3 regions of the Bacillus sp. XB1 genome follow, and region 2 is predicted to be linked to each of the others. Evidence: riboswitches for the same ligand, from Rfam matches in the RefSeq annotation. Region 2 holds a riboswitch; each other region holds the start of a gene.
The links. Region 2 has a riboswitch for lysine ahead of lysA (diaminopimelate decarboxylase). Riboswitches for the same ligand answer to the same signal wherever they lie in the genome.
Positions count from the first base shown of each region.

Region 1: it holds a riboswitch for lysine, as region 2 does, so the genes downstream of both, ACK1U5_RS03235 (amino acid permease) here and lysA (diaminopimelate decarboxylase) in region 2, are expected to answer to the same signal.
Region 3: it holds a riboswitch for lysine, as region 2 does, so the genes downstream of both, ACK1U5_RS14360 (amino acid permease) here and lysA (diaminopimelate decarboxylase) in region 2, are expected to answer to the same signal.

Region 1 covers NZ_JBNRIL010000001.1:656,679-667,655, forward strand. The annotation lists gene ACK1U5_RS03200 (cephalosporin hydroxylase family protein) at 1-173, opposite strand, end outside; gene ACK1U5_RS03205 (NUDIX hydrolase) at 332-856, shown strand; gene ACK1U5_RS03210 (class I SAM-dependent methyltransferase) at 1,037-1,798, opposite strand; gene ACK1U5_RS03215 (hypothetical protein) at 2,104-2,385, shown strand; gene ACK1U5_RS03220 (hypothetical protein) at 2,600-3,580, shown strand; gene ACK1U5_RS03225 (DNA alkylation repair protein) at 3,690-4,460, opposite strand; gene ACK1U5_RS03230 (iron-sulfur cluster biosynthesis family protein) at 4,494-4,799, opposite strand; gene ACK1U5_RS03235 (amino acid permease) at 4,913-6,379, opposite strand; lysine riboswitch at 6,492-6,685, opposite strand; gene ACK1U5_RS03240 (GNAT family N-acetyltransferase) at 7,006-7,455, shown strand; gene ACK1U5_RS03245 (sulfite exporter TauE/SafE family protein) at 7,492-8,394, opposite strand; gene ACK1U5_RS03250 (VOC family protein) at 8,600-9,397, shown strand; gene ACK1U5_RS03255 (aminoglycoside phosphotransferase family protein) at 9,412-10,338, shown strand; gene ACK1U5_RS03260 (metallophosphoesterase family protein) at 10,352-10,977, shown strand, end outside.
Region 2 covers NZ_JBNRIL010000001.1:2,233,285-2,244,261, forward strand. The annotation lists gene ACK1U5_RS11375 (NAD(P)-binding protein) at 1-498, opposite strand, end outside; gene ACK1U5_RS11380 (sirohydrochlorin chelatase) at 473-1,228, opposite strand; gene cobA (uroporphyrinogen-III C-methyltransferase) at 1,230-2,006, opposite strand; gene ACK1U5_RS11390 (DUF3906 family protein) at 2,091-2,291, opposite strand; gene ACK1U5_RS11395 (nitrite/sulfite reductase) at 2,302-3,924, opposite strand; gene cysC (adenylyl-sulfate kinase) at 3,936-4,529, opposite strand; gene sat (sulfate adenylyltransferase) at 4,542-5,678, opposite strand; gene ACK1U5_RS11410 (phosphoadenylyl-sulfate reductase) at 5,718-6,422, opposite strand; gene ACK1U5_RS11415 (YezD family protein) at 6,510-6,653, opposite strand; SAM riboswitch class I at 6,727-6,835, opposite strand; gene lysA (diaminopimelate decarboxylase) at 6,951-8,267, opposite strand; lysine riboswitch at 8,448-8,629, opposite strand; gene ACK1U5_RS11425 (DUF3888 domain-containing protein) at 8,719-9,114, opposite strand; gene ACK1U5_RS11430 (LTA synthase family protein) at 9,369-10,977, shown strand, end outside.
Region 3 covers NZ_JBNRIL010000001.1:2,797,769-2,808,745, forward strand. The annotation lists gene ACK1U5_RS14350 (DUF3626 domain-containing protein) at 1-286, opposite strand, end outside; gene racE (glutamate racemase) at 397-1,227, opposite strand; lysine riboswitch at 1,429-1,610, shown strand; gene ACK1U5_RS14360 (amino acid permease) at 1,759-3,183, shown strand; gene ACK1U5_RS14365 (ABC transporter permease) at 3,244-4,443, shown strand; gene ACK1U5_RS14370 (catalase) at 4,633-6,630, shown strand; gene ACK1U5_RS14375 (type 1 glutamine amidotransferase domain-containing protein) at 6,654-7,169, shown strand; gene ACK1U5_RS14380 (hypothetical protein) at 7,461-7,664, shown strand; gene ACK1U5_RS14385 (MDR family MFS transporter) at 7,709-8,965, opposite strand; gene ACK1U5_RS14390 (SgrR family transcriptional regulator) at 9,049-10,809, shown strand; gene ACK1U5_RS14395 (NAD(P)H-dependent oxidoreductase) at 10,872-10,977, opposite strand, start outside.

The DNA of each region.
Region 1 (10,977 bases), 1.6 Mb from region 2:
TGAAAAGTCCCGCATTCAATAATTAAATCGGGCTTTAATTCATAAATGATTTCTTGATACAAAAAGAGATCAGAGGGAAGTTTACAGATTGGAACCCCGAACCAGTGTGTATCGTTTAACCATACGAGGCTGTTGTAATATTGGTTTAGAAATTCATTGCTTATATTATCGATTTTAAATTCTCCTTTCTAAAAAGGATTCTCTCGTTTGACGTAAAGTGTTTACGCATGAAAGTTGTACTATATATTATGTAGTAAGGAATTGTAAGGCGAGTGTTTTTACTTGAAAATAAGCCAAATAACTCATGTGGAAAATGAAAGGAAATGATCGTATGTACAAATACACAATTTGCTTTATTAGAAAAAGCGATAAAATACTGCTGTTAAATAGAAATAAAAAGCCGAATATGGGGATGTGGAATGGTGTTGGAGGAAAAATAGAAGATAATGAAACGCCATACGAAGGAATAATTAGAGAAACATTTGAGGAAACGGGCATAGAACTTTCAAGTGTAACGTATAAAGGGACTGTTGGTTTTAAAGGTAAAGATGAGCCCCAGGCTAGTGAAGGAATGTATGTGTTCGTTGCTGATTTGCCAGATGGAATGCAAATGAATACACCATTACGTACGGCTGAAGGTCTATTAGAATGGAAAGAAATTGATTGGATATTAGATGGTGATAATAGAGGAGTAGTTAGCAATTTACCAAAATACTTACCGACAGTATTAACAGAAGAAAATAAGTTAGAACATATGTTTACGTATGATAACCGGAATATTATTCATTACACAACTGCATGTTTGACAGAAGATAATGCGAACAAGCGATATGAAAAACAACTCATTTCTCAATAGAAGAGGAAAGTGAAAAATCACGTTTTTGCTCTTATCATATATGCGAGGTGATTATATGTTTCAGAAATACAATTCATTGGTCATAATTGTAATATGCATGATATAACTTTTCTTATTATGAAAGAGTAGAGAACATATGTAAACGGAGCAAAAAGGAGGTGGCTTTGCCACCTCTTTTTGTTAGCTACAAATCGCCTTAATCATAAAACGATGTTGCTTCACATCAAAATAACCTTTTTGTAAGATGATTTCATGTATACGATATAATTCCTCACAATACCTTTCAACAGTAAAATCAGGAATTTGCCACGGAATTGCTTTTAAATAATAGACGATAGCGCCAATGTCATAAAAGCGTTGGAAAGGGAATTCCTCTTTTGCATCTAAGATAGTAAATCCATTTTGCTTTAACTCACTGCATGCGGTTTCGAGAGACCAACTTGCAAATTCGCTATTTAGTGGTGAGCCAAACTGCTCATTAAGTTCCGCGCAATCAAGACCGCCAACTTGTTGTGTAAGAAAAACGCCACTTGGAGAAAGAATTCTGTTTACCTCAGAAGCAGCATACGATTCATGTTGATTTATAATTAAATTAAATTGACCATCTTGAAATGGCAAAGCAGTATCATCGGTCACTTCTACAACGGTAACCCCTAAAGGCTCTAATTTCTTTCGAGCAATTGGCACATTTGGAGCGTAGCCCTCAGTAGCGAATATAGTTGACGGGAACGGTTGTAACATAGATAAAAACTCTCCGCCGCCAGTACCCATATCGAGCATTGATTCTGCACGTTGCATAAGCTGAAAAGCAGTACTGCCGTATGACCACGATAAAGGCTCGCTCTTCATTCGACCTGTTTCTGAAATGAAAGAAAAATCCCAGCCGCTAAAATGTGTATTTGCACTTTCTAATAAAGTTAAAAATAATGAATCACGTTTCATAATTATGTCCTCCTATTTTTTTAATGGATGATATGATGAGAAAAGAAAAAGGGAGGACCTCTTATTAAAGTGGAACGGTTTTATGTTTCGTGTTCGAATAGATTCATATAAAGTTACTCCTTGTGAGAATTGTTATTTATATATTCGGGTTAATTGAGTGAAAATCCTTTGAGGGTATAAAAGAAGGCAGTTGTTTAATGAAAAAATAAATTGAGTTATCTAATTTTATAGTGTAATTGTTCATCCATACGCATAAAAAAATTATTCTCTCCATAAAATAGTAAAATTATATTGGAGGTTGAATTATGGAAAAATTCAGTGTATTTTCAATAACCTTGATGACTTTTGGAATGTTATTATTTGGATTAAATAGGATAATAGATAGCTATTCTGAGCCTATTATCCTATTAGGGTATATTTCTTTTTTAATTGGAGTGGTTCTGAGTATTATAGCGATTGCTAGACGTGAAGATGGAAGATTAAAATTCATATCACTTATCTCTTTCTTTGTTCTCCTGTTTTTCATTACTTGGTTTGAGTCGTTTCAGGTACTACAAATTATTACTTGGCTAAAAAATATCTATTAAAATTTAAATTGTTGGTAAAAATGGGAAACCTTAAATTTAGGTTTCTTTTTATTATATTCGATTATCAATATTAAAACTTATTAGAGCCATTAATAAAAGAAATAGATATATAAACCGAGTGTAAAAATATTTTAATTCTTTGAAAACATTCAGCGATTTAGTATTCTTTATATATGGAATATTTTGTTTATGCGAAAAGAGGGCAAGGTGCTATATGAAAAGAATGAAAAATGTAATGTTAGTATTGTTATGTTTCTTATGTTTAAGTGGGTGTAATTATAAAGATGACGATCAGGTGAAAAAATATGTGAAAAAAAAGCACGGAATTGATGTGATTGTAACACATTGGGGTGCTATAAACGAAGGGAATATGGGGCATACATATCATACTGTTCAAGCAAAAAATAACAAAAATATTCAATTTAGAGTAGAGGTAGATGGCTTTTTATATTCAAGAATAAAAGGTGATGAATATCAATACGGAAAAAAAACATATGAGGAATATAAGAAATTTAAACCAATGCTAGAAGAAATTAAAAAATTAGGTTACGTGGAACCTGAAAATAAAAATGTTTTTCAATATATAGTGGATGATGATATAGAGGAGAAACCAACGGATAAGTTATTATTAACTTTAAAAACGAGTGACAAGATTGATTACAGTCAATTTGAATCAAAAGAATTAGATCGTTTATATGCTCTAATTCAATTCATTCAGAAGAGTAATAGAAAGATAACAACACTTGAAATTGAGGATTATAATGGTGAATCTATAGGTTTCCCTTTTCAAAATGTGCAAAAAGCTATAACGAAAGAAGAACTGCTTTTAACAATGAAAAACACAGTAAGCGGTTATTGGACATATTTGATTCAAACTGAAACAAAAGTAGGCGTAAGGTTAAATGAAATTCAAAATGATCGTTTTGTAATTGAGGATATTACTTGTCCACACCCGAAAGACGGCAATTGTCTAGAGTATGAATTGACTTTAGTTTTCAATGACAGTGAGATAAAATATAGAAATGATCCATATGTAATAGATGATTTGAGAAAGGTAGTCACTATTCTTAAAGAAGAACTATATAATAAGGAATTTAACATATATTTAAGGAACAAGGATGGAACAAGTTATTCACTCTGGCTATCATCCGAAAAAATTAAGGAAAGTAATAACATAGAAGAGTTAGTAAAATAATGATATAAAGAAGAAATTTAAAGTACTTTTTATGTTTGTTATTTCTGTATTCAAAAGGAAAACCGCTTATGCTTCATTTTTGAAGCATAAGCGGTTTTGTTTAAAATACTTAAAAAGAAAAATTTTTTGGTAAAGTACCACTTTTTATTACTGTTCTTAGCCCATGTTTTATAATCCAAGGATTAATAGGATGCTGTTTATCACGTAATTGCTGTAACCACTGAAAAACGAGTTCTTTATCTTCTTTCGTAATATCGTTAATATGATTGGCTACAGATTTTTGAACATATTTAGAAGGGTCATTCATTAATGGTTCAAGAAGCTGTAAATTGTACTTAAAATCACCTTTTAGAGCTCCTGTTTTTTTAGCCCAAGGAAGTCTTGGTCTCGTACCTTCAGAAACTAATCTTCTAATGTGGCTGTTTTTATCATGAATCCACTTTTGTAATATGTTTAGTGTGTCTTCATGGTATGTTTGAAGAAAAGGCCGAATGGCATATTCAGCAGTATTCCTTTTTGTTATTTCATACATGGCGTTGAATGAGGTTTCAAAGTCGTTAAGTCCATATTTTTCAATGTATTTTGCAAGAGGCATGTACATATATCCGTTTGTAAATGTGCCTACTTCTGTTGTATTTTCTGGGCCTAATGTTTTTAGTAATATATGTATTGCTTCATTAAAATCTTTTTGTAATGCATTATGTAATTCATCTGCTATTACTTCAATACGTTGTTTTAACCCTAAACCTTCAACTTTACATGTTACAGAGGATACAAAGTTTTTTTTAGAGAAATTCGGATCGTATTTACAAATAGAATCAGCTATTTTTTCTGCTAATTCTTCGTTAAATAAAAATTTTAACGGAACATATTTACCCATTTTTTCACCTCGGTGGTCAAATGAAAACAATTTTTATTTTTTAATCGACAATCCATAAACTAACGTCTCACTCGGAGTCGTAATACTAAAACCTGTCGTCTTATAATCAAGTTTCACCGTATCACCAGTGTAGTCTTTCGTGAATGAATCCATTTGTACGATAAGATCTGCATCTTCATATACAACATCATCTGCGTTATATGTATCCCAAATTAAATCGACATCAACGAAAATACTACAAGAGTTTGTCATTGTCCCTCTAATGCGAATGATCTTTTTGTCTTCACGTTCTAATCTATGTATAGCTGCTTTTGCTTCATCAGTAATGCGAATGTTCATTGTATCCCAACCTTTATTTATATTTCCTTTATTATTGCAAAAACAGGAGCAATAGGGAAGCAAAGAGGTTTGCAACAAAAAACGAGCAAACAAATTTGTTTGCTCGTTTCACTTTATTTTAGTTCACATTTATCGAGTGGAATCACTTTTGTTTTTTTCGTAAATTTATATCCTAACCATAGTACTAAGAAGAGTGGTAAACCGATGTAAGAAACAAGTACGCCGTTCCAATCGATTGATTCACCCATAAATGCGCCATAGTTTTGTCCTAAAATTACGATAATACAAAGAGTAAATGCGAAGAGTGGACCGAATGGGAACCATTTTGCTCTATATGGTAAGTCATTTAAATCTTTTCCTTGTGTGATATACGCTTTACGGAAACGGTAATGACTAATTGCAATTCCGACCCATGCGATAAAGCCAGACATTCCGGATGCGTTTAATAACCAAATGTATACAACACCGTCACCGAATAAAGAAGCAATGAAAGCAATACTACCGACAATCGATGTTACGATTAACGCGTTAACAGGTACACCGCGGCTATCTAATTTACCAAGAAATTTTGGTGCTTTTCCTTGGCGAGCTAAATCCCAAAGCATACGAGTTGATGCATACATACCAGAGTTACCAGCAGATAGTACAGCAGTTAAAATAACAGCGTTCATAACAGAAGCTGCAAAGGCAACGCCCGCTTTTTCGAAAATAAGTGTAAATGGACTTACTGTTACATCACTTGCGGCAAGACTTTCAGTTGTATAAGGAATTAATAAACCGATAACGAGAATCGCAAGAATATAGAATAAAAGAATACGCCAAAAGATCGAACGAATTGCTTTCGGGATATTACGTTCTGGATCAGAAGTTTCACCAGCAGCTACCCCAAGTAATTCAGTTCCTTGGAAGGAGAAACCAGCTGCCATAAATACACCGATAATTGCCATGATACCACCGTTAAATGGTGCATCAGCAACAGTGAAGTTTTTGAAGCCAACAGTTTCGCCCCCCATAATTCCGAAAATCATCATAAAGCCGACAATTAAAAAGATAATAATTGTAACTACTTTAATAAGTGCGAACCAATATTCAGATTCACCAAACCCTTTAACAGATAAATAGTTTAAAAGGAAAATAATAGCTAAACATAATCCGCTCCAAATAAGAGAAGGGGTATCTGGGAACCAAAATTTCATAATTAATGTTACGGCCGCTAGTTCTGCCGCAATTGTAATCGCCCAGTTATACCAGTAGTTCCATCCAAGTGCAAAACCAAGTGATGGATCAACAAATTTTGTTGCATACGTACTAAAAGATCCAGTAACAGGCATGTAAGCTGCAAGTTCAGCTAAGCTTGTCATTAAGAAATATACCATAATTCCAATTGCGGCGTATGCGATTAATGCGCCGCCAGGACCAGCTGAATGAATGACACCACCGCTGGCAAGAAATAGTCCGGTACCAATTGTACCGCCGAGAGAAATCATCGTAAGGTGACGCGATTTTAATCCGCGTTTTAATTCACCTTGTCCTTGTGTAGTTTGCGTTTTAGAGGTAGATTGATTTGTTGCGCTATTCATGTTCAACACTCCTTTTCTTGTAGGTTAGGAAGGAGCGGGGGAGAAAAATACAAAAAACCGCCAAAGGAATTTGGCGGAACGTTTCACAAATAACCACCCCATCATACCCTTCCGTTAAGATAGCACCCCACGTTTACACGGTAATTTTGTAAACGTGACAGTTCTGTTCCTTTCGGAGACAGCCCCAGCTCATATTTCCAGAGAAGAAATATAAACTTCGGCAACTTTTCCTTTCAAACGGAGTCAGCTGACATTCTCTGTGTCTCGTCCGTCGTACTCTTAAAAGTCGCAACCTCTACCTCATCGGATTGATGAGGATTTATATATTGCTAAGATTTTTAATATATGGCAATTGTAATGACTTTCTGAATATATTGCAAGATATTTTGTTAGGAAAAGTCAAAAAATATCGGTTATTGTATAGGAAACGCTTGCAAAACTCCACCCGAACCTACTATTATGTAGCAATAAGCAAAGAAAAAATTGTTATACAAATGTTTCGCAAAAAATATTGAAAAACCCTCTAAATAAAAAGAAAATTCAGAAAAATATAATTCGACATTCATGATAAAGTCATATTATTTGTTATAATTAGAGTAACGTTTAAGCAAAAAGGGGAAATCAAAATGAAATTAGAAACAGAAAGGCTCTATATAGTGCCGTGTACAGAAGAGAGTATTCAAGTTGCTAACGAGCAAGGATATAATAGCGGTCCGCATATTGTAGGGCATGTAGAGAATGTGAAACAAGATGAGGCTTTATTACCATGGGGGGCGTGGTATGTTCTTCGGAAAGAAGATGATAGCGTTTTAGGTGATATTGGATTTAAAGGGAAACCAAACGAGGATCAAACAGTAGAAATTGGCTATGGATTCATTGAGAAATATTGGAATCAGGGCTATGCAACAGAAGCTGTAAAAGAACTATTCGATTGGGCTTTCAAAACAGGTGAGGTAGAAACAATAATTGCAGAGACACTTCTAGATAATTATAGTTCGATGCGTGTTTTAGAAAAGTTACATATGAAGAGAGTAAATGCTACAGAAACGATGATTAATTGGAAAATAGAAAAATAAAAAATACCGCTCTAAATTGAGCGGTATTTTTTATAGTTATGGTAGCATTTGCTTCTGATCATTTGGATACTCAGCCGTTGATGCGTTAGGACGATTGGAATGATTTCGAACAGCAATGAAAATAGAAATAATAACGACAAGACCAACTGCAACGTAAGAAAGTGAAATAACAGTTGGATCCACTTTAAATGTAGTAAGCAGTGTACGAATATTTGTAAAGATAATAAGACCACCAACTAATACGCCAAGTAAATGGGGTGGAACGATGCGGACTAACCATGCAGCAATTGGAGCTGCGACAATACCGCCGAGCATTAAGGCAAATACCCAAACCCAGCTTACTTGTTCCCAGCCAAGTGAAATGAAAAAGCCGATTGTTGCAGCGAGTGAAACAGGAAATTCACTCGTATCTACAGATCCAATAACTTTTCTAGCTTCATTTCCTCTTGCTAGAAGAACAGGTGTCGTAATGGGCCCCCAACCACCGCCACCAGTTGAATCAACGAATCCAGCGAATAAACCAAGCGGCACAAGTTGTTTTGCAGACATACGCTTATTTGAAGTGACAATTTGTTTTTGAATGATGAATCGTAATAAAATATAAACCCCTAAAGTAAATAAAAATACGGAAATGTATGGTTTGATTACATCTCCGGGCAAATTACTTAAAAAACATGCCCCAACAAATGCGCCGATTGCCCCAGGTAATGTAAGCCTGGAAACTGTATATTTATCAACGTTTCCAAATTTGATATGAGATGCGCCGGAAGCTGCAGTTGTAACGACTTCAGCTAAATGAACTGATGCAGATGCAACAGCTGGTGCAATACCAAACATTAATAATAAAGAGGAAGACGTTACTCCATACGCCATTCCAAGTGCTCCATCGATCAATTGAGCGAAAAATCCAATAATAGCAAAGACAATTAATTTCTGCATAAATAATCCCCCTGTAATAATAAATGAAAAAGACACTTTTCCCGTATGAGAAAAGTGCCTTTGGTTTTTCCAATCAGCAATAATTAAATTTGTTTCATTATAATACATATTAATCGTATAAATCAACTAGGTTTTAAAGTTTTTGAATTGAATGAAAGAAAAATAAAATATACAATAAAAGGATGGAGAGAAAGGGGAGAAAGACATGTTACGATTTGATCATCTCGTTCACGCAGTTCATGGTACACCGGAGGAAGCGGCAAAACAAATGCAGGAACTTGGATTTCATACTGTATTAGGCGGAGAGCATACGAATTGGGGTACTTGGAATAGTTTAAGTTATTTTGATTTATCATATATTGAATTTTTAGCAGTTCAACATGAAGAAAAAGCGAAAGAAGCAGAAAATCCATTAGTACAAGAAACAGTGGTGAAACTACAAAATGGAGAAGGAATGCTACAAATCGCGATCCGAACAGATGCAATTGAGGAGCTAGCAGTTAACTTTAATAAGTACGGCTTACATACGATAGGGCCATTTGAAGGGAAACGTATGAGAAAAGATGGCCGACTTTTAGAATGGAAAATGTTATTCGTTAAGCAAGAAGAGAACGGACCGAAATTACCTTTCTTTATACAGTGGAATGAAACGGACGAAGAAAGAAGAAACGATTTACGTAACAGTGGGACGATTACTGAACATAAAAACAAAGTGCAACAAATTGAAACGATTCATTACGCAGTAAAAAATGTTCGAGAAACAGTACGGAAATGGAAAGAAGTAATGGAGCTATCTACAAGCTTAGTTGTGAAAAATGAAAAATGGAATGCTGAGTGTCAAAGTGTAGTATTTGGAGATATTCATGTGCAGTTTTGTGAACCGATTGGAGAAGGGCTAGTACTAGAACATTTGAATAAGAATGGCGAAAATCCATTTGCAGTAGAGTTTAAAGGTGGAAATAAACGAGAACATGAAGTGCTAGGTAGTTTGTACATATATTAATAGAGGTGAACGTTGTGGAAGAAATACTTAGAGAGATAGAGAGAATACTAGAATGGCCTCGTATTGCAACGTGTACAGCTATTTCAAAAGGTTTTTCACATGAAGAGAAGTATAAAATTGAATTAAAGAATCAAGAAACCTATTTTGTAAAAGTATGTGATGCTGTTCATTTTGAACGTAAACAAGAAGAATATACGTATATGAAACAATTAGAGTCATTACATATTCCAACACCCAAGTTAATTCATTTCATAATAATTGAGAAATTAAATAAATGTGTTCAAGTATTTGAATGGACCCGAGGTATAAATGGTGAAGAAGGTTTAACGAAGTTATCGGTGGAAGAACAGTATATGGCAGGAAGAAAAGCAGGGGAAGTATTAAAGAGGATTCACTCAATTGAAAGAGAAAGTGCAAGTAATAAATGGGAAACATCTAGATGGAATAAATACGAAAGATACATAGAGGCACTAACAGATTACGAGGTGAATTTTCTGGATTTGAAGCCAGTATTAACCTTTGTAGAAAATCATAAAGATTTATTGGAAAATCGTCCAATAAGATTTTTACATGATGACTTCCATCCAGCAAATAGCATGATTCATAATAAGGAATTTATCGTTATCGATTTTGGTGGATATGATTTTGGTGATCCAATACACGATTTTTATAACGTAGCGATTTTTACTATAAGAATAAGTAAACCATTTGCGGTTGGACAAGTTCACGGTTATTTCGGAGGCGAACCATCGCTTCATTTTTGGAAACTGTATACATTGTACGTCGCGATGACATTCCCAGCGGATATCGTTTGGACGAATCGAAGTACACCGCATTTAGTAGATGATATGAAGGAAAGATTAAATGGAATTTTAGAAGATCATAATCATTTTTCATCTTATATTCCAAAATGGTATCAATCAAGCGAATTTAATAAATAAAGGAGTAATTTATATGGATAAAATAGCAGTAATTTCAGATATTCACGGTAATATTCAAGCATTAGAATCCGTGTTGAATGATATTAAATTAAGAGGGATCGAGCGCATTATTTGCCTTGGAGATTTAGTAGGAAAAGGACCTCATTCCAGTGAAGCAATTGAAATCATTCGTAAACAATGTGAAGTAGTCGTAATGGGAAACTGGGATGATTTTATTACAAAGCCGACTGAATTTGAAGCATTGAAATGGCATCAAAAACAATTATCGGAAGAACAAAATGACTATTTAAGAAACTTACCATTTTCAATCGAGTTTTATATGAGTGGGAAATTCATTCGTATGTTTCACGCTTCACCGAGAAGTTTATATGAAAGAATTCAACCACACGCTTCAAGAGAAGAACGTATTAGTATGTTCGAAAATAGTGATCTGACGGAAAATATAGAAGGGGAAAGAAAACCAGATGTCGTTTGTTACGGTGACGTTCACCAAGCGTTCGTTCAAAATTTCAGAGGGAAAACGTTATGTAATGCCGGTAGCGTAGGAAACCCGCTTGAAATAACGCAAGCTTCCTATTTAATATTTGAAGGGACTTACAATGAAAAAGAAGCAGCGAGCTTTTCTATTCAACTTGTACG
Region 2 (10,977 bases):
CTGTAAATCTTTTAACTTCACCCTTACTTCATATAAAAAAACTAAATACGATTCATATGTCTCATCATATTTATTTGCAATCTCATCTCGAATTTTTTTTGCGAGCTTAGGGCTCGCTCCCCCAGTAGAAACTGCTATATTAAGTAAACCACGATGAATCGCTGCCGGAAAATGAACATTACCACTTTCCGGATTTGTAATAACATTTACTAATTGATTCTCGGCGGCATCTTCAGCAACTTGTTCATTTAATATTGAATCACTACTCGCTGCAACAACTAAAAAAGCACTTTTAATATCACTTTTCTCATATTCTCTTTGATACCAACGAATTTTCTTTTCTTCCACAAGTTTTACTAAATTCGCATCTAATTCTGGACTTATCACAACTATATCCGCACCCTGTTTGAGTAAAGGAATAATTTTAAATCCTGCAACTTTTCCCCCACCAATAACAACAACGCGTTTCTCATTAACTCGCACTGTAAGTGGATACATACTGATCTCCTTTCAATAACTCCGTCGTTTTCTGAATTAACATATCTTGAAACGCTTCATTCTTCCCTAAATATGGACTGATTTTTATCTCTCCCAATTCATATTGGCGCACTTCTTTCTCAATATGTTTCATAAGTAAACCTGTAAATAACAAGTAAGGCAGTACAACGATGTTCTTTTCTTTTTGTTCTACAACTTCCTTTAATTTCTCCTCAAATTTTGGCTCTGCAGCCGCTAAATAACAAACTTCTACTTTTTTAACCTTCTCTTTTGTTTGAAATAAAGAAGCAATCCAGTTTATATCTCTTAATACTTCAGGATCACTGCTCCCTCTTGCAACAAGAAGTAACGTCACTTCATTTTTATCTTCCTGTTCGATGCCACTTCCGCTATACACCGATTTAACAAGTGTTTCTGATACACCAAACGGATTACCATAGGTCACTTTAACATCCGAAAATTGATTGGTTAATTTTTCTAATTCAAAAGGGATATCTTTTTTTACATGCCCTGCCGCTAATAAAAAAACAGGGATAGCAATAATCTCAGTGGCCCCACGCTTCACACATGTACGAAAACCATCTTCAATAGAAGGATTCGCTAACTCTAAAAAACAAACTTCTTGAATAGTCGCTTCTATACGGCTCATACACGATGTAATAAATTGAATCGCCTCTTCTTTCGCTGTCTTCAAACGACTTCCATGACATATATATAAGACGGCTTTCATTTTACAACACTCCACTTACTTGATAAGCATTTTCTGTCTGCTTCTCAAACCAATGAATTTTTTCTCTAAAACGGACAACCTCTCCAATTACAATCATACTCGGATTTTGAATTTGCTCTTTTTTCGCAACATCTACAATTGTCCCTAACGTTCCAACAACTGTGCGTTGCATAGACGTCGTCCCCTGCTCAATAATAGCAGCTGGCGTACTTTTATCTTTTCCATGCTTCATAAGTTGCTCACATATGTAGGGCAAATTACTAACCCCCATATATACCGCTAAAGTCTCTACACCTTTCGCTAAACTCTCCCATTTCACTTCTTCTTCAGCACCTTCTTTCCTATGCCCAGTCACAATAGCAAAACTTGCACTTGCATCACGGTGCGTCACTGGAATGCCCGCATAAGCAGGAGCAGCTATTCCAGCTGAAATACCAGGAATGATTTCAAATGGTACACCTTGCTTTGCTAATGCTTCAGCTTCTTCTCCCCCTCTACCAAACACAAATGGATCGCCGCCCTTAAGCCTCGTTACAACTTTTCCTTTTTTCGCATACTTAATAAGAAACGTGTTAATTGTCTCTTGCTTCATCGTGTGATAATTCGGGAGTTTTCCGCAATAAATTAAATCCGCGTCAGGCTTTGCGTGTGAAAGCAGCTCTTTATTCACAAGTCGGTCGTATAAAATAACATCTGCCTTCTCAATACATTTCAACCCTTTAACAGTAATTAAATCTGGATCGCCAGGACCCGCTCCAACAATATAAACCTTTCCCATCATCTCTCCTCATTTCTTCTATTAAAATGAAACTTCCATTCGTATATAAGAATGGAAGTTTTTATTTTTTCGTATTACTGATCTCTACTCATGGATAACAAATGCCGCACCTTTTCGAATCTTCTTTTTTTCAAACAAAGAAATCTCTTTTACCTCTGGCAACGGTAAAAAATGCTTTTCAAGCTCAATCTCCGCAAGCTTAAATGCCTGTTCTTCACTTTGAGCAACAACAACAATCGGAACAATACTATTTACTAACACAGCTTCAAATCGATATAAATCCATATCGTCCCTCCTAAGACGCTATGACTTCTTCTAACACGTTATTTAACGCTATTTGTAATGTATCTACACCAACACGACCTACAAAATCATAAAATGTCTCGGCTGGTAATTTATTCTCTTTGAAATAACTTATAAATGATGCAAGTACATCAGGTAGATCCTCGCCATCTATTTTTCCTTTTAACTTTTGATTGTAGGCACCGCCATCTAATAATGTTCCACCTACGTATATTTCAAACGCTTCAACAATGCCTTTTTCCTTCGTTTTCATTTTCACACCTTGTAACCCAATGTCAGCAATTTGACGTTGACCACATGAATTCGGGCAGCCTACCATATGAATTCGAACTGGAACATCGAGTGCAATTTGTGTATCTAAGTATTCTGCAATTTTCCGTAATCTTTCTTTCGTTTCTACTAGTGCAAGATTACAATATTCAATACCGGTACATGAAACCGCATGACCAATAAATGATTTCGGGCTAGCAGATATCGCTTCAAACAGCGGTTCACTAAGTAATCCTTTTACATTTTCCGGAGGAACGTTCGGAATAATGAAGTTTTGCGAGTTACATGTACGAATTTGTCCATTTCCATATTGCTTTGCGATTCTTGCAATCTCAAACATTTCTTCTGCATGTAAACGACCTACCGGTACATTAAAACCTACATATTTTAATCCCTCTTGTTTTTGGTCTTGAACACCATAAAAATAGCCTGCATTCCATCCTTTGAGTGCACTTTCCCCTTTACTTTGTAAAGGCCCTGTATACTCTATTAGTTTCTCTTTAAATTTCTCTGCTCCCCAGTCCGCAACAAGAAATTTCAACCGAGCTAAATGACGTTTTTCACGATATCCAAAATCACGGAATATAGTAGCAATCGCAATCGCCACCGCCTTCACTTCTTCTGGTAAAACGAATACATCTAATTCATCAGCTAAATACGGACGGGCTGATAATCCTCCACCTACTTTTATATGAAAACCAACTTTTTTCTCACCATCTATTTCTTTCGTAGCAGGTGTAAATGCAACACAGTTAATCTCTGCGTTTGCTGAGTTATAAATATTAGAACTAATAGACATTTTAAATTTACGTGGTAAATTAGAAAACTCTTCATTATGCTGGAAGTAATCGTATACTTCTTTTACAATATGCGTTGTATCAAATAATTCATTTGCATCAATGCCAGCAAGCGGATTACCTGTAATATTCCGCGTTATATCACCACACGCTCCAGCTGAAGACAATCCAACTCTTGCTAATCTTTTAAAAATATCTGGAATTTGCTGAATTTCTAACCAGTGAAACTGAATCGCCTGTCTCGTCGTAATATCTATTACATCACGTCCATAATCTTCAGCGATAGAAGCAAGTACTTCTGCCTGTGCATTTGTAATAATCCCTGACGGAATATTTACCCGCATCATAAAATAACCAGCTTCTTTTGGACGTTGTAAATACAATCCTGCCCATTTAAAGGCATCCCACTCTTCTTTCGGAATAGATTCGAAACCATTTTCCGCATAGTAAGGAATATCATTAAAAATTTCTAAGCCATCTTTTTCTAATTTATTTTTCTCGGTCTGATTTAATTTTTCATTGTTAGCCCATACTTTTTCATAACTCATTGTTTATCCCCCTATATAAAACTACGCTCTTGTAAGTACTTCACGATTTGTTCTGCACATTCTTCAATAGAATATTTGTGCGTTTCTACAATTAATTCCGCTTGCTCTGGCTCTTCATAAGGCGAATCAATACCTGTGAAATCCTTAATGTCACCTTTCCTTGCCTTTTTATAAAGTCCTTTCGGATCACGTTTCTCACACTCTTCAATCGGACACTTCACAAAAATTTCAATAAATTCATCTGCCGCTAATAAATCTCGTACTTGTTTGCGGTCTACTCGAAATGGTGAAATAAATGCTGTAAGGACAACTGCTCCTTGATCTACAAATAACTTTGCCACTTCGCCAATACGTCTTATATTTTCCATGCGATCACTTTCAGAAAATCCTAAGTCTTTATTTAAACCGTGGCGAATGTTATCCCCATCCAGCACATAATTTCCAATATTCTTTTCAAACAGTTTACGAGCGACCGCATTCGCTACTGTAGATTTACCCGAAGCTGATAAACCAGTAAACCAAATTACAAAACTATGATGTCCATTCTTCACTCTTCTCTCATCTTTTGAAACCGAAGCTGTATGCCAAGTAATATTCGTATCCATCTCGTTCTCTCCCTATTCTGTTACTACTTCTTTTTTCAAGCCTTTAATTAGCACTTCCACTACTTCTTTACGACTAAATGTACTTGGCGGAATCTCACCGTTTCTTAATAATTCTCTTACTTTCGTACCCGATAAAATAACATGATCTTCTTTTCCGTGCGGACATGTTTTCGTTGAAGCCATCGCTTCACATTTCGTGCAGTAAAAACTATGTTCAAAGAATAGTGGTGTAATTCCTAACTCTTCCACTGTAAAGTTCGTAAAAATTTCTTGCGCTTCGTATGTTCCGTAATAATCTCCTACTCCAGCATGATCACGCCCTACTATAAAGTGGGTACATCCAAAATTCTTTCTTACTAACGCATGAAATATCGCTTCCCTTGGTCCTGCGTAACGCATGGCAGCAGGAAATACACTTAAAAAGACACGATTTTTCGGATAATAGTTTTGAAGGAGTACTTCATAGCTTTCCATTCTTACATCAGCAGGAATATCATCCGATTTCGTTTCTCCAACGAGCGGATTTAAAAAGAGACCATCTACAATTTCAAGAGCAGACTTTTGGATATACTCATGGGCACGATGTACCGGGTTTCTCGTTTGAAACCCGACCACTGTTTTCCACCCACGTTTTTTAAATTCTTCCCTCGTTTCAATTGGGTCTAAATGATAAGAAGGAAATTGATTATTTTCAAAGCGTTTTGTTAGAATAATAGTTCCTCCAACGTAAACGTTTGGTCGTTCATATAATTTTTCCACTCCTGGATGAGCCTCATCCGTTGTTTTATATACAAGTAACGCTTCTTTTTCTTTATCTGGTACAAAAATATCTTCTATTTGAATGACACCATATATATTTCCATTGTTGACAAGCTTTACTTCCTCTCCAACTTTCAGGCTTTCTGCGACTTTTTCTGTTACAGGTAATGTAATTGGTATACTCCACACACTACCATTTGCTAAACGAAGCGTTTCTACAACTGAATCATAATCTTCCTTCCCTAAAAAACCAGTAAGGGGGCTATATCCACCTGTCGCCAATAGTTCTAAATCACTTAACGCAATATTGTCTAACTTAATTTCTTTTTCAATTTGTGATACGTCATATGCCTCATCTATACGGTTTACTAATTCGTTTACTATGCTCATTTTTCTATATCCTCTCTTAGCTTTATTTCAAGATTCATCTTATTGGTAATGAAGACCACATTCAGTTTTCACTTTTCCAGCCCATCTACCATCTCTTGAATCGCCACCATCCCCAACAGGTAACGTACATTTCTCACACCCAATACTTGGATAACCAATATCATGCAACGGGTTATACGGCAAGCTATGTTTGTATACATATCGCCAAACTTCTTTCCACGTCCAATGAATGAGTGGACAAACTTTAATAGATTGAAAACGATGATCTTGATTTATAAACTTTGTATGCTTACGTGTTTCTGATTGTTCCCTTCTTAAGCCTGATATCCATGCTTTTTCCACGACTAATGATTTTTCTAAAGGTAAAATTTTTCTAATCTTACAACAAAGATTCGGATTGCTCTCCCACAGTTTTTCACCATGCAACTTCGCCTGTTCATCAAGTGTAAGTTCTGGCTGTTTTTCTATAATATTCAATGAAGGAAATCTTTCCCGCACTTTCCGAATTAATTCATACGTTTCTTGAAAATGAACATTTGTATCCAAAAATACGACTTTAGCATATGGATTTACTTGGTTTATAAGGTGCAGCAATACCATACCTTCCACCCCAAAGCTACATGCGTAGACAATTTCATCTTTATACTCTCCATAAGCCCACTTTAATACTGATAGCGCGCCTTTTGTTTCGTCTTCTTCCGAGAATGAAACAACATTTTCTTCCCACGTTTCATACGTCAACATGTTTTTTCCCCCTGTAAAAGCAAAAAGACGGTTTTAACCTAATGAAAATAGGTTAAAACCGCCTCTAGTTTTTCTAGTCAGCGCTTTTCACTTTAAACGTACTTTTTCACTTTTCTCTAACTGAATTACTTTTCCATCTTGCACAACAATTGTAATTGAACCATATTTCATATCAGCAAGCATCGCTTCAATCTTCTCGGATACTTCATCAAAATGTTCCCGTACACTCACGCGAACAGCCCCCCCTTTTTATTCATAAAAAAAATCTTTCCCATTTCGAAAAGACTGTTCGGTAATATATTTTACCTTATCTTTCAAAATGGATCCCATTTTGCTGGATTTAGCACCTTGCTTTCTATAAGCAGGTTGCCGAGCTTCTTCGGGCCAGTTCCCTCCGCTTCTCTTGATAAGCTTTGTATTTGTATTTTATCACAATTCTGATTTTTTTCAATCCTAGTTTTCCGATATATTTTAATTATTTTATTTTATAAAAAAGGAATTGCCCATACGAACAACTCCTTTTCCTATTTAGACAAGTTCTTTAATACGTATGCGATCGTTCCCAATAATATTTTCATATGTTTCGCGTTCCACAACTACTTGCGATGTTCCGCCTTTTGCAAAGACAACGGCTGGTCTTCGAATCCGATTGTAATTATTCGCCATCGAGTACCCGTATGCTCCTGTACAGGAAACTGCTAGTAAATCAGAAGCAACGACTTTCGGTAAATGAATATCCCAAATCAACATGTCTCCACTCTCACAGCATTTCCCGGCAATCGAAACGAGTTCCTCATTCTCATCATTCCCTCGATTCGCTAACATCGCTTCATAACGCGCGCTATATAAAGCTGGTCTTAAATTATCTGTCATTCCACCATCGACTGATACATATTTCCGAATACCAGGAATATCTTTCACAGATCCAACTGTATAAAGTGTTGTCCCAGCATCACCTACAATGCTACGGCCTGGTTCAACCCATATTTCTGGCAATGGATATTCACATACAGTAAATTGTTCTCTCACTGCACTTGTTACAGCTCGCACATATGTCTCAAGAGTTAATGGTGTATCTGACTCTGTGTAACGTATTCCAAATCCTCCGCCTACATTTAACACTTTTACTACATAGTTTGTTTGCTCTCTCACTTCTACTAAAAATTGGCGAAGAACTTCAATCGCTCGAACAAAACCAGCTGTTTCAAATATTTGCGATCCAATATGTGAATGGATCCCTAGCACATTATAATTTGATTTTTGTAAAGCAAATCCAATTGCCTGCATTGCTTGACCGTTTGAAACGCCAAATCCAAATTTCGAATCATCTTGACCTGTCGTAATATATTCATGTGTGTGCGCCTCTACTCCAGGCGTTACACGAATTAATATGTTCACAAATTTCCCATGTTGCATCGCTAAATCGTGTAAAACTTCTAATTCAAAGAAGTTATCTACGACAAAACAACCGATATTCGCCTGAAGAGCCATCACTATTTCTTCTTCTGTTTTATTATTTCCATGAAAATGAATACGTGATGCCGGAAATCCTGCTTGGAGCGCAGTATATAATTCTCCCCCAGAGACAACGTCTAATGACATATTCTCTTCACGAGCTACTCGGCACATCTCCATGCACAAGAACGCCTTGCTTGCATATGCTACTTGATAAGAGAAACCACTTTCTTTAAAAGCACGATGAAATGCTCGGCATTTTCCTCGAATAGACTCTTCATCGTATACATAAAGTGGTGTTCCGTATTGCTTTGCTAGCTGCGTCGTATCGCACCCTCCAATTTCTAAGTGTCCTTGCCCATTAATTCGGCTTGTGCCGTGTAAATACATTTAAATTCCTCCCTTATTTCCTCTAAAACTCATAACCCCAATCTTCTATTCATTGCAGCACGCTTTTAGATAGACAAAAAACGCGCGGAACAATGTTCACACGCGTTTCTTATTAGGAAAAATATATATTGAAAAAATAAACGAGTTGTTATCTCCTCAAAATAAGAAACCGCATCAACATCTCCAAATAGCTCTCCATAAAATAAATCTTATGACAGTACTACATTTATTCAATGCAGTCCCAATATATGAATAAGATGGTTATTCTTATATTTCGGCAATAGTCCCTTTCAACCTATGATCACAGATTCCATTAAATCTCCCATAGCTTACTCTTTCCTATCGCGGCCTCTACCTTTGAGAGTAGATGAGGTAAGTCTATTTAATTTTCAAACATCTAATTGTTGCTATTAACAATACCAAAGGACCATTTTATTTGTCAAACAATTTTTTATATTGTTTTTTTGCAGTTTAATTTCGTATCGTCTGGTAAGCGCTTTACTAATACCTTTGTTACTTCCCATTCGCCTTCTTCGTTATTAAATGTAATCGTTACCTTCTCAAATGGTGGAGCAATTTTCCCAGCAACACGTTCATACTTTGTCACTTCAATACTTGCTTGAAATAAATATGTACCGCTATACACTTTTTTTAAACTAATAATTTTAGGACATTGATAAGGTTTCAAACTTCCATATTGTTTTTCAATTGCTTTATTTATTTTTGGAAATAAAACAGAATAAAGTGCATCTTCCATAAGAGGTGCATCATATTGGGCTACCGACACACTCGGTGAAGTAAAAAGTATAACACTACTGCATGCTATAAAATATAATAATTTTCGCATTATAACCTCCGTATTATCACGCGATTCTTTCTGCGTACAATAATTATCATACATAGAAATTCTGTTTTATTGTCTCCCACCACTCTTTTTCTACTCGATTATTATAAAAAAGCCCACAACCTTCTTTTATTTTCGTATAATGATACTCATAGTATAATAATCATAATAACAAAGGACTGTTCGTATATATAAAATGAGTCGTTAAGCAAACTGACTCTCAAGAACTGTCATGCTTTTTAGGAGAGGAGTATATTATGCTACAACATCTGTTTCCAAAACTGCGATTTGCACTCGTTGCAGTCGTTTTACTATGGATTAAAACATATATTGTGTACAAGCTAGCATTTGATATTAAAATTGATAATTTCTTTGAAGAATTCATGCTTTTTATCAATCCACTAGCTGCGTTACTTTTATTTTTCGGCTTAGCTTTACTTGCATCTAAGCACCGAAACCGAATTATAATTGGAATCAGTTTTATACTGTCATTTATTTTATTTGGAAACGCAATGTTTTATGGGTTCTATAACGATTTCGTTACTTTCCCGGTTTTATTCCAAACAAACAATATGGCTGATTTAGGGACAAGTATAAAAGAACTCTTTACGTACAAAACATTACTTTTATTTGCAGATGCAATTATTTTAATGTTTATTTCGCGTAAATTCCCATCATTTGGCGACAAAACACCACTTTCCCGCTCAGAGAAGCGAACTTTCTTTAGCGGTGTAACAGCTTTATTAGCACTACAAATTGTTGTATCAGTTATTTATAAACCACAAATGTTCTCACGCTCATTTGACCGTCAAACTGTCGTGAAGAATTTAGGTTTATACACATATCATCTATTTGATATTACGCTTCAATCCAAGTCCTCAGCTGAGCGTGTATTTGCAAGTGGGGATGGGTTTTCTGAAATTAAAAACTATACAGACTCAAAAGACAAACAAGTTGATAAAAACTTATTTGGAGCTGCAAAAGGTAAAAATGTAATTTTAATTTCAATGGAATCTACACAAAGCTTTGTTATTAATAAAAAAATAAATGGAAAAGAAATTACACCATTTTTAAATGAATTTATTAAGGATAGTTTCTATTTCGATAACTTCTATCATCAAACTGGACAAGGTAAAACTTCTGATGCTGAATTTATCGTTGAAAACTCACTTTATCCGCTAGATCGTGGTTCTGTATTCTTTACTCATGCAACAAATGAATACACAGCGACACCAGAACAATTAAAGAAATACGGATATTCTTCTGCCGTCTTCCATTCAAATGATAAAACGTTTTGGAATCGGGATGTAATGTATCCTGCGCTTGGATATGATCGTTACTTTAATTTAAATGATTACGCAGGAACGGAGCAAATGTCTGTCGGTTGGGGATTAAAAGATAAAGAGTTCTTTGAACAATCTATTCCAAAGTTAAAATCTTTACCGCAACCGTTCTATACAAAATTTATTACATTAACAAATCATTTTCCATTTCTTCTAAATCCGGAAGATCAATATGTTGATGAATTCAACTCGGAAAGTGGTGTTGTAAACCGCTACTTCCCAACTGTTCGTTACACAGATGAAGCTCTTAAATTATTTATTAAACAATTAAAAGAAGAAGGATTATATGATAATTCCGTTATTGTCATCTATGGTGATCATTACGGTATTTCCGAAAACCATAACGCAGCTATGGCACAGTTCCTAGGAAAAGATACTATTACACCATTCGATTCTATGCAATTACAACGAGTCCCTCTTATTATTCATGTGCCTGGCCAAGAAGGAAAAGTTGTTTCTAAAGTATCCGGTCAAATTGATATTAAGCCAACGCTCCTTCATTTACTTGGTATTAAAACAAATA
Region 3 (10,977 bases), 560 kb from region 2:
ATACGCTTCCATTAGATAGCAATGTTTCAAACTGACTTTTATATACTCCTTGCTCAAACAGTGCTTCAGCAACACTTTTCATATTCGAATCTAGTCTGTCTGGATGAAAGTGTAAAGCAATCCTTGCATGAGATTTTAAATTAGCGACAGCTTCTTCAAATATTTCATCTGTAATATTAGACATTTTAAGTATATGATTAATCGTTGCTTTAGCCCCACGTTTTTTGTTCTCTGCATATTTTGAAATATACTCTAAAGCAAATAATTGAGATCTTAATAATTCCATAATCCAATCTCCCCTTTAATTGAACTGCCCTTAAACACTTCAATTAAAAGCTTATTCTTTCCTTCTTATGAAACGAACCTCATTTATTTAAAAAAGTAATTTACTAAATCTTAATTATATATACACGCATTTTTCATAGGCAAATGTACACATTCTACAGAAATTTGATACCCTAGCCATCGCTCAGCAATATGTTCAAATGATAAAACAGATCCCGTTGTAAAAAAGCGATGCTTCAGATTCAGATTGTCAGACAAAATTCCTTTATGCTGTAAAATGGTACTTAACTCTATCGCTGTTTCTTCTGCAGAACTAATAATCGTTATGTCTTCTCCTAGTTCCTTTTTTATATAGGACTCTAAAAGTGGATAATGCGTACATCCAAGAATTAACGTATCTATATCTTCTTTCGTTAATGGAAGTAAAGCTTGTTTCACTTGCTGCGTGACATATGCTGTATCTTCTAATTGATTTTCTACAACTGTGGCTAAAGTCGGGCAAGCATAGCTATGCACTTCCAAATATGTATCCAGCTCGTGTAATGCTTTTTCATACATATTAGATTTTATCGTACCTACAGTTCCAATTACCCCGATTTCCCCTTTCTTTGTAACTTTAATTGCCGCTCTTGCTCCTGGATGTATAACGCCAATAACTGGAATGGAAAGTGCTTCTTGTAGCGCATTCAATGCAGCAGCTGCAGCAGTATTACATGCTACGACTAGCGCTTTTAATGGAAACTGTTTGAGGAACTCAACCATTTCAAATACGAAAGATTGCACCTCCTCTACACTTCTTGGCCCATACGGACAACGCTTATTATCACCAATATAATAAATGCTTTCTTTAGGCAATTGTCTTATAATTTCGCTCGCAACTGTTAATCCCCCAACACCCGAATCTAGCACACCTATTACTGAATGTTTATGACATACAGACATATACTTCATCCCCTTTTCAATCATCTAGCGCTAATAACATGTATTATATTACGAAAATTCAAATATCACATAACAATCCCTCTTACTTTTAATCACAAACTGTTCTCTATAATCTGATTATTACTATATCCATTGACGTATAAAAATTCATTTGTTACTCTTAAATACGTTAATTTAATATTTAAATCCTCATTCGTATCTCGGTGAGGTAGAGGTTGCAGTCATTAAGAGTATCATTTCAGGAGATGTAGTGGCATTGATGAAGGAATGAGAAAGGAATGGTTGCCGAAGTAAGTCGTGTCCACCATGCACGCTTGCTGGGTCTGCATTTAATAAGTGCAGAACTGTCACAAACGTTTCGTTTGTGGAGAGCTATCGAGAGGTATGTCGTGGGTTTCTTATAAGATAGAAAGCATGTAGCGGCAGATTACGTGCTTTTTTTGTTTTGTTTGGGACTTCTCTTCCTGACTCAGGAAGACATACATATCTCCTCGCTTGACTTGGTTATACTAACTTTGGAGGTATTTTTCTATGCAACAAAAAAAATGGGGCTTTTGGGTACTAACAGCTTTCGTTGTCGGTAACATGGTTGGCGCTGGTATTTTCATGGTACCAAGTACGTTGGCACAAACAGCAAGCCCACTCGGTGTCACTTTAGCTTGGTTAACTACAGGGTTTGGTGTTTTAATGCTAGCTCTTGTTTTCGGTAATTTAGCAATTCGTCGTCCTGATTTAACGACAGGGCCACAAAGTCATGCATATGCTTTATTCTCAACACCAAAAAAGAAAAAAATGGCTGGCTTCAGTATGGTATGGGGATATTGGGTTGCAAACTGGGCAAGTAACGTTGCCATCATTACATCATTTGCGGGATATTTATCACTCTTCTTCCCAATTATGAAAGATACGCGACTACTATTTTCAATCGGCTCGTTTAACGTAGAAGTCGGAAAACTAATTACATTTACGATTTGTTCCATCTTACTTTGGGGAACTCATATTATATTAACAAACGGTGTAAGCGGAGCTGGAAAACTAAACTTCTTAGCAACAACAACGAAAGTAACTGGATTCCTTTTATTCATCGTCGTTACGTTATTTGCATTCGAAGCTTCTAAGTTTGGACAATGGTACACACCGATGATTGATAAATCAGGTGCATCACATGGTCTTCTTTCACAAGTAAATTTAGCTGCTCTTACAACGCTTTGGGCGTTTATCGGAATTGAATCAGCCGTTCTTTTATCAAACCGTGCTGTTTCTCCAAAAACGGTAAAACGTGCAACAGTTGCGGGATTACTTATTACAGTTGCGATTTACCTAGGAATTACAATTTTAACAATGGGTGTACTTCACGTTGATAAATTACAAGCTTCTGAACGTCCATTAGCAGATGCACTAAATGCTGCAATGGGTCACGGCGGCGGGAAACTGATGGCATTACTTGCTCTTACTTCCCTGTTCGGTTCTATCTTAGGCTGGATTTTATTAAGCTCAGAAGTACCTTATCAAGCAGCAAAAGAAGGTTTCTTCCCTTCCTTCTTCACGAAAACAAATAAAAAAGGAAGTCCAATTTACTCATTACGATTAACAAACATTATGTCGCAAGTATTCCTATTCTCAACATTATCAGGAACCATTGCGGAAGCTTATACATTCGTTATTACCGTATCAACACTGGCCTACCTCATTCCATATCTCGTTTCACCAATCTTCCAGTTAAAACTAGTCGCAACTGGTGAAACATATAAAAATGAAATGCGGGCAAGAATTACAGATGGCATAGTCGCAGTTATCGCACTTTGCTACGCACTATGGGTTATTAAAACTGGCGCATCCGATATAAAAACGTTCCTTCTCGGAATTGGTTTATTCGTAATTGGATTTGCTTTCTATCCATTAATGAATCGTGATCAGAAAAAAAATAACGAAAAGAAAAACGGGCAAGTTGCATAACGCAATTTGCTCGTTTTTTCTTTTGTAAAACATATATAATAGAACAAAGAGGTGAAAAACATGTCAATCGAATCGCTATGGAGCAGTCGCTTCCAACAACATATTCAAAATATCATTACATACTTTGCACGTATGATTAACGGTTTACTATATAGCTTTATCTTTATTTCATGCGTTGGCGCATATTATTATGCTCAGTTTCTAAAAGCATCTCCTTCTAAAGGAATATCTTTAATAATTATAACGATTGTACTTACATTCCTTATAACGAGATGCCCTATCCGTACATTTATTCAAAAACCTGATGCTGTCTATTTACTAGCACTAGAAGAGAAATTAACATCTTATTTCAACAAATCTCTTCTATACAATTACATCATTCAGCTTTTCCCATTGTTATTTACGTTCCTTATTCTCGTTCCACTTGCTATGCAATCATTACAATTAACTGTACCTTTTTTATGTACAATCTTTATCGTGTTAATGATTACGAAAGCCTGGAACATGTACATACATTGGATGTGGCGTGATAGTCACGAAAAAAATATATGGCTGATCATTCGTATTACTTGTAACGCCCTAATCATTTACATGCTGTTTTATTCCGCAAATGTTCTCATATTGGGCGGACTACTCTTACTACTTGCTTTCCTACTTCTATATACGAAAAAACAGCCTACAAAACGAATACCGTGGGATTACATAATTGAGCAAGAAGAAAAAATGAACGTTCGTTTTTATCAATTTGCTAGCATTTTCACAGATGTTCCGCAACTGAATAAACAAGTAAATAAAAGAAAATGGCTTACAAATTGGATTGAACCTTTATTACATAAAAAACGAGCAACTTTCTTCTACTTACATACACTAGCATTTTTACGTGGAAATGATTATTTCGGTATATATATTCGCTTAGGATTGATCGGTGCTTTCGCCTTATATTTCATACCAAATATATACGTAAAAGGTGCTATCACTTACATCGTTCTATATATGATCTCTATGCAGCTTCGTTCACTATGGAAATATTTTTCGGGAAATATTATTGCAGCATTATATCCAATCCATACTGAAGAAAGAATGAAACAATTTCTTAGCTTAATCTTTATATTGCTAAGTATTCAACTCATTGTATTTTCGAGTGTTATACTCATTGCTACAGGTCAATTTTTACATAGCCTTATCATTATGATTGTCGGGTTACTCTGGATCAAATTTATTATTGTACCAAAAACGAAGCAACGCGTTTCTTCGTTTTAACGAAAAGAAATATCTTAAACGCCAAGGAGAAAATAAATTATCCTTGGCTTTTTTATTTTGCTTCCTCAAACAAGAATCACTGAAACAACCGATATTTTATGATTTTTACATACAAAAACGATAATACATGTTTACGACCTAATAAAAAGGGTATCTATTAATTAACAGAGTAAAGGAGGGGCCTATATTGTGAATAAAAAAACGGAACAATTGAAGCATCACGTTACTGACAATCAATGCAAACATGCTTTAACAACAAATCAAGGGGTAAAAATAGCTGAAGATGAATTTTCTTTAAAGATGGGCTTAAGAGGCCCAACCTTAATGGAGGATTTTCACTTTCGTGAGAAAATGACCCACTTTGATCACGAACGAATTCCCGAAAGGATTGTTCATGCACGCGGGGTTGGCGCTCATGGTTATTTTCAGCTTTATGAATCTTTAGAAACATATACGAAAGCAGATTTTCTTACTAATCCTTCAAAGAAAACACCTGTATTTGTACGGTTCTCAACCGTTCAAGGTTCTAAAGGATCCAACGACACAGTAAGAGATGTACGCGGATTCGCCACAAAATTTTATACAGATGAAGGAAACTATGATTTAGTGGGTAATAATATGCCAGTATTCTTTATCCAAGATGCTATTAAATTTCCTGATTTTGTCCATGCAGTTAAACCAGAACCACATAATGATATTCCTCAAGGAGCTAGCGCTCATGATACCTTTTGGGACTTTGTTGCTCATAATCCTGAGTCCACTCATATGGTCATGTGGCAAATGAGCGACCGAGCTATTCCGCGTAGTTTACGAATGATGGAAGGTTTTGGAGTTCACACATTTCGACTCATTAACGCAGAAGGAAAAGCCCATTTCGTAAAGTTTCACTGGAAACCTACCCTCGGGATTCATTCATTAGTATGGGATGAAGCTCAAAAGATTGCCGGGAAAAATCCTGATTTTCATCGTCAAGATTTATACGAAGCAATTGAAAAAGGGGATTATCCTGAATGGGAGCTTGGATTACAGCTAATTCCAGAAGAAGATGAACATAAATTTGATTTTGATATTTTAGATCCAACGAAATTATGGCCAGAAGAAGAAGTTCCCGTAAAATTAGTTGGTAAAATGACACTGAACAAAAATGTTGATAACTTCTTTGCTGAAACAGAGCAGGTAGCTTTTCACCCTGGTCATGTCGTACCAGGTATTGATTTTTCAAATGACCCTCTTCTGCAAGGAAGATTATTCTCCTATACAGATACACAATTATCTCGTTTAGGGGGCCCTAATTTCCATCAAATTCCTATTAATCAGCCTGTATGTCCTTTTCATAATAATCAACGTGATGGTATGCATCAAATGCAGATTCATCGCGGTCAAACAAGCTATCATCCTAATGGATTAAATAACAATCAACCTGCAACCGTCCAAGCCGAACAAGGAGGATATGAACATTATCAAGAAAAGATTGATGGGCATAAAATTAGAGGTCGCAGTAAAAGCTTTCTTAACTTTTATTCTCAGGCTAAACTTTTCTACAATAGTATGAGCCCTATTGAAAAGCAGCACATAAAAGAAGCTTTTTGCTTTGAAGTTGGGAAGTGTAAATCAGACATGGTGAAGGCAAATGTAATTGCTCTCTTAAACCACGTCGATCGTCAATTAGCACAAGAAGTCGCTAACATTATTGGAGCTCCTTTACCTAAGGAAAATCACGAAGTAAATTCAGATGCAAAATCACCTGCACTAAGTATGTCCAATACTATTTTTAAATCTGATTCCAAAAATGTTGCAATTCTATTAAATGGTGATCCAAGCGTCTCACTTCTGTCCGAATGGATTCAAGCTTTTGTACAACACCGAATTAACTATAGTATCATAGATAATAAAATTTATCAGTTCAATGATTCCATTAAAGTAACTGATACTTATACAACAACAGACTCCTCCCTTTTTGATGCAGTATTAGTGTTTAGTAGTGAGTCTGTCATTCAACCCCCTGTTTTAGAATTTGCAGAAACTACTTTTAAACATTTTAAACCGATAGCTCATGTCCTTAGTAATCCTCATGCTTTGGACCATAGTAAGATTAAACTGGATGGAGCAGGAGTTTACAACTTAACAAATACTTCAATTGAATCATTTATAGAAGGCATTGCCCAAGGAAGATTCTGGAGCCGATAATATAATATAAGGAGCGGATTAGAATGAGTAAAAAAATTGCTATTTTAATAACGGATTATTTCGAGGATACAGAATACACAGAGCCAGTAGAAGCTTTTAAACAAAAGGGATATGAATTCACAACTATTGAAATGGAAAAAGGGAAAACGGTACACGGTAAGCAAGGAAAAAGTGAAGTCGTGATTGATAAAAGTATTGATGATGTTTCTCCAGAGAACTTTGATGCCCTCTTCATACCGGGTGGATTTTCTCCAGATATACTTCGTGCCGATGAACGTTTTGTTCACTTTAGTAAAGCATTTATGGATGCGGAAAAACCTGTTTTCGCTATTTGTCACGGACCTCAGCTACTCACCACTGCACAAACACTTGAAGGACGCGATGTAACTGGATATAAATCTATTGAAGTCGATTTGAAAAATGCCGGCGGGAACTTTCATGACAAAGAGGTTGTCGTATGTCAAAATCAGCTAGTAACAAGTAGACAGCCAGAGGACATCCCAGCGTTTATTGAAGAATCGTTGCGTATATTAGGATAACTACTTTGGTTAACTAACCTCCTTGTATTTACATGAAAATAATTAATTAGCCCTCACCAACTGGTCGTTTACAGGAAATCCGACCACCACAAATAGCAAGATAAATAAAAAGAGGGGAATCCAAAAGTTCAGTTTTAATAATCTTTTGGATTCCCCCCTTTTCTCGCCCCAAAATTCCTTATCACTTTTCATAGGCATTTCTCATATAGTGAAAATGACTATATAATTCCTATCCATAAGTTAAATAATGATTTCGCACATATATAAATACAAAAGATGGGAGCCCTATTTATGAATAACAATCCACCTTCAACGCCCCAAGACAACTCCGAAAACAATAGCCGTGATATTACACTGCAAACATTAAGGGTCATCGGACTCGTCGTCCTTATTAGTGGTTATATCCTCGTTGCGCTCTCTGAAGTAGGTGAGCTGAAAGTCTTATTAACAAACCCAAATAGCAATCCTGATTTAGCTGAAGTTGATCCGTTTTAAAAGCCATATGAAAAGCGATTTCTAGCATCGCTTTTCATATCGTTTTATCCAATCTGAGAAACCTCCCCCTCATACTTCTCTTTCCCTATCGCCTTCATAAATAATAAAATACTGCTCATACCAACGATAAAGTACAGAGCACTCATGCCCCAAGATGCAATAAATGAACCTAGCATAACACCTAATGCCCCGTTCATTTTTGCAACTTGAAAGACCATTCCGTTAATCGCCATATAAGAACCTCTTGCCTCATTTGGCACCATATCTGCCATAATAGATTGACGCACTGGCACATACATCATCTCGCCTACCGTTTGGAAAAGCCCTGCAATTAATAAAATCCATAAGCTATTGCTCGTTCCGAGTATTGTAAATCCAATCGTGTAAATAAATAAGCCTACATATAAGATTTTCAAATCGTTGAAGCTTTTCAGCATTTTAATAAGAAGTGCTGAACATAACACAACTAAAATTGTATTCTCTGCAGAAATCCAGCTCAACATGCGAATCCCTGTTAAATCAAACGTAAAACCATTCCCGAATAAAAAGTGAACCGTTTCAAATTCCTTCTGCAAACGTACCCCTAAATAATTATTAATTTGAAACTCTAACGATAATGTACATATACTCGCTGCACAAAAAATTAAAAATGCTTTATCTTTCATCACGACTTTATAACTATCTGCCATATCTTTTAATACATTTTTCTTCTCCATCGTTTTTCGTGCTACATACACTTCTTCCATATACACAGCCATCACATATAAAGTCATAATGGCAACAAGAGTTAATACGATAAACAATTGTAATCTATAGTTTTCAAATAGTAATCCACCAAATATCGCTCCAATTGCAATGGATAAGTTAATAGCCCAGTAATTAATGCTGTACATCACTTTTCGATTTTCAAGTGTACTCACATCAATTAACATCGCCTCTGTCGCAGGATTCATAAGTCCAGACCCTAAACTATTCACTAGCATAAAGATAAATGTTAACCACGGTGAGTCAACGTAATCCGAATTCGCAACTCCCATACAAGCAATGGAAATGACTTGTATACTTTGACCGATAATCATAACCTTTTTACGCCCAAGCCGGTCTCCAACATATCCACCGTATAAACCAATTACTAATGAAGCTATGACATTAATAAGTAGTAACGCACCAGCAATCGCGCTACCTAACTTTACGGAAAAATAAATCGCCATAAATGGAAAAATCATCGTGGACACAGTACGTGTTAAAAACGATGTTATAATTCTAATTTTTATATTTCGATGCATACTCCAAAATCCCATTGTTTCCCCTCCTTATGCTTACTTATTTTACTTTGAAAAAAAGGAAGAAAAAGGTTAGAATATTCTAAAGAGTTTCCCCTTTTATGATAGAAGGAAGTGTATATATGAAAATTATGGACTATTACATTAGACTAAGACTACATGCACAAGATCAACAACATATGCGAAATAGCTTACAAGAATTAGCGGATGTTTTATATTGCAGTACGAAAAACGTAAAGATTTTATTAAAGAAAATGAGCGAGGAGCAATTAATTAGCTGGACTCCAGGGCGAGGCCGCGGAAATAAAACGGAAATTCTATTTATACATAATTTCGTAGAAGCGATTGAGTCCTATACAGATGAACTGTTAGCACAAGAAAAATTAAAAGATATCTTTCTTCTTTTAAAAGAACCCCTACCCCTTGCACTTCAAAAAAAGATAGAAAATAAACTACATCATCATTTTGGATACGAACCTTCAAATGATATGTACGACGTATTAAAGATTCCTATATCGAGAAAGATATTCCCATTAGATCCGGCTTTTGTGGCTGTAACTACAGAGAGTCATCTTACGAGTCAAATTTTTGATACGTTAGTTGTCTATAACGATGTTACTGAAAAAATGGAGCCTCACATTGCGCATACGTGGGAATTAAGTGAAGATGGACTTACGTGGACCTTTTATTTACGAAAAGATATATATTTTCACAATGAATCAATTTTAACTTCTAAAGATGTACAGTTTTCATTTGAAAGACTAAAGCAAGTTCAATCCCCTTTCGAATGGTTAACAGAAGAAATTGTTGAAATTGAAACACCATCACCACTGCAAATTCGATTCCATTTAGCAAAACCAAATTTATTTTTCTTACACTATGTAAGTTCAATGCAGCTCGCAATTTTACCGCGTGATACGAGTATTCAAAATCATCATTATATAGGTACTGGACCTTTCAAACTTGCTCATTACTCTGAAGATAATATCATACTCGAAGCGTTCACCCATTATTTTAAAGAGCGCGCGTTATTAGACCGTATTGAATTTTGGGGTATTCCTGACCATGTGCAAATAGATGCTGATTATGAACTACCAAACGAAGAGGAAAATGAAAGGCATGATATACAAATAGAAGAAATAGGTTGTATTTATGCTAGCTTCAACTTTACAAAACCTGGTCCTCATCACGACATTTACTTTCGAAAAGCTTGGAGAGAACTATATGATGTTGAAATGATACTTCGTAACATAGAGGGTAGACGGACAATTGCTGCATCAAGCTTTTTCCCTGATAGAAGCCGCCTTGCAACAAGAAGATCCTACTCTTTAGAAAAGGCAAAAGAGTATTTGAAAAAGAGTACATATAATGGAGAAACGATACATATTTACTTCTTCGCATTTAAAGATAGTGCAAATGATGCGTATTTCTTAAAAGAACGATGTGAAAGTTTAGGTATACAAGTAGAGCTTCACCCATTTCCCGTTTCAGATTATATGAATCGCTCTATTGATAAACATGCTCATATTATTTTCATGGGAGAAGTATTTGCTGCCAATCATGAAATTGCATTCTTAAATGTATTTAAAAATAAAAGTTGCTTCGTAAATCGGTTCATGGACCCGCACTACGAAAAACAAATTAACTGTTTACTAGATACATTTTTACTAGAAAAAAATAAAGAAAAGCGTTATGAACTCATGTATGAGATTGAAGAGTTTTTACAAGCAGAACACATCATTTTATTTAACTATCACGTTTTAAAAAGAAAAACATACCCTTCTTCTTTAAAAAACGTAACAATTGATTCATTCGGTTGGGCAAATTTTGCGAAGTTATGGATACAGCCATCCATGTCTTAAAATGTGAGTCATTATAAAAGGAGAAGGTACTACATCCTTAGCAGTACCTTCTTCACATACTATTATTTAATTACTCCATCTAAGTGATCTTTCAAGTTCACTAAAAACTTCTCTATATCCGGATTCTTCACCACATCATAACAAGCAAAACTCTTTAACGGACTCATA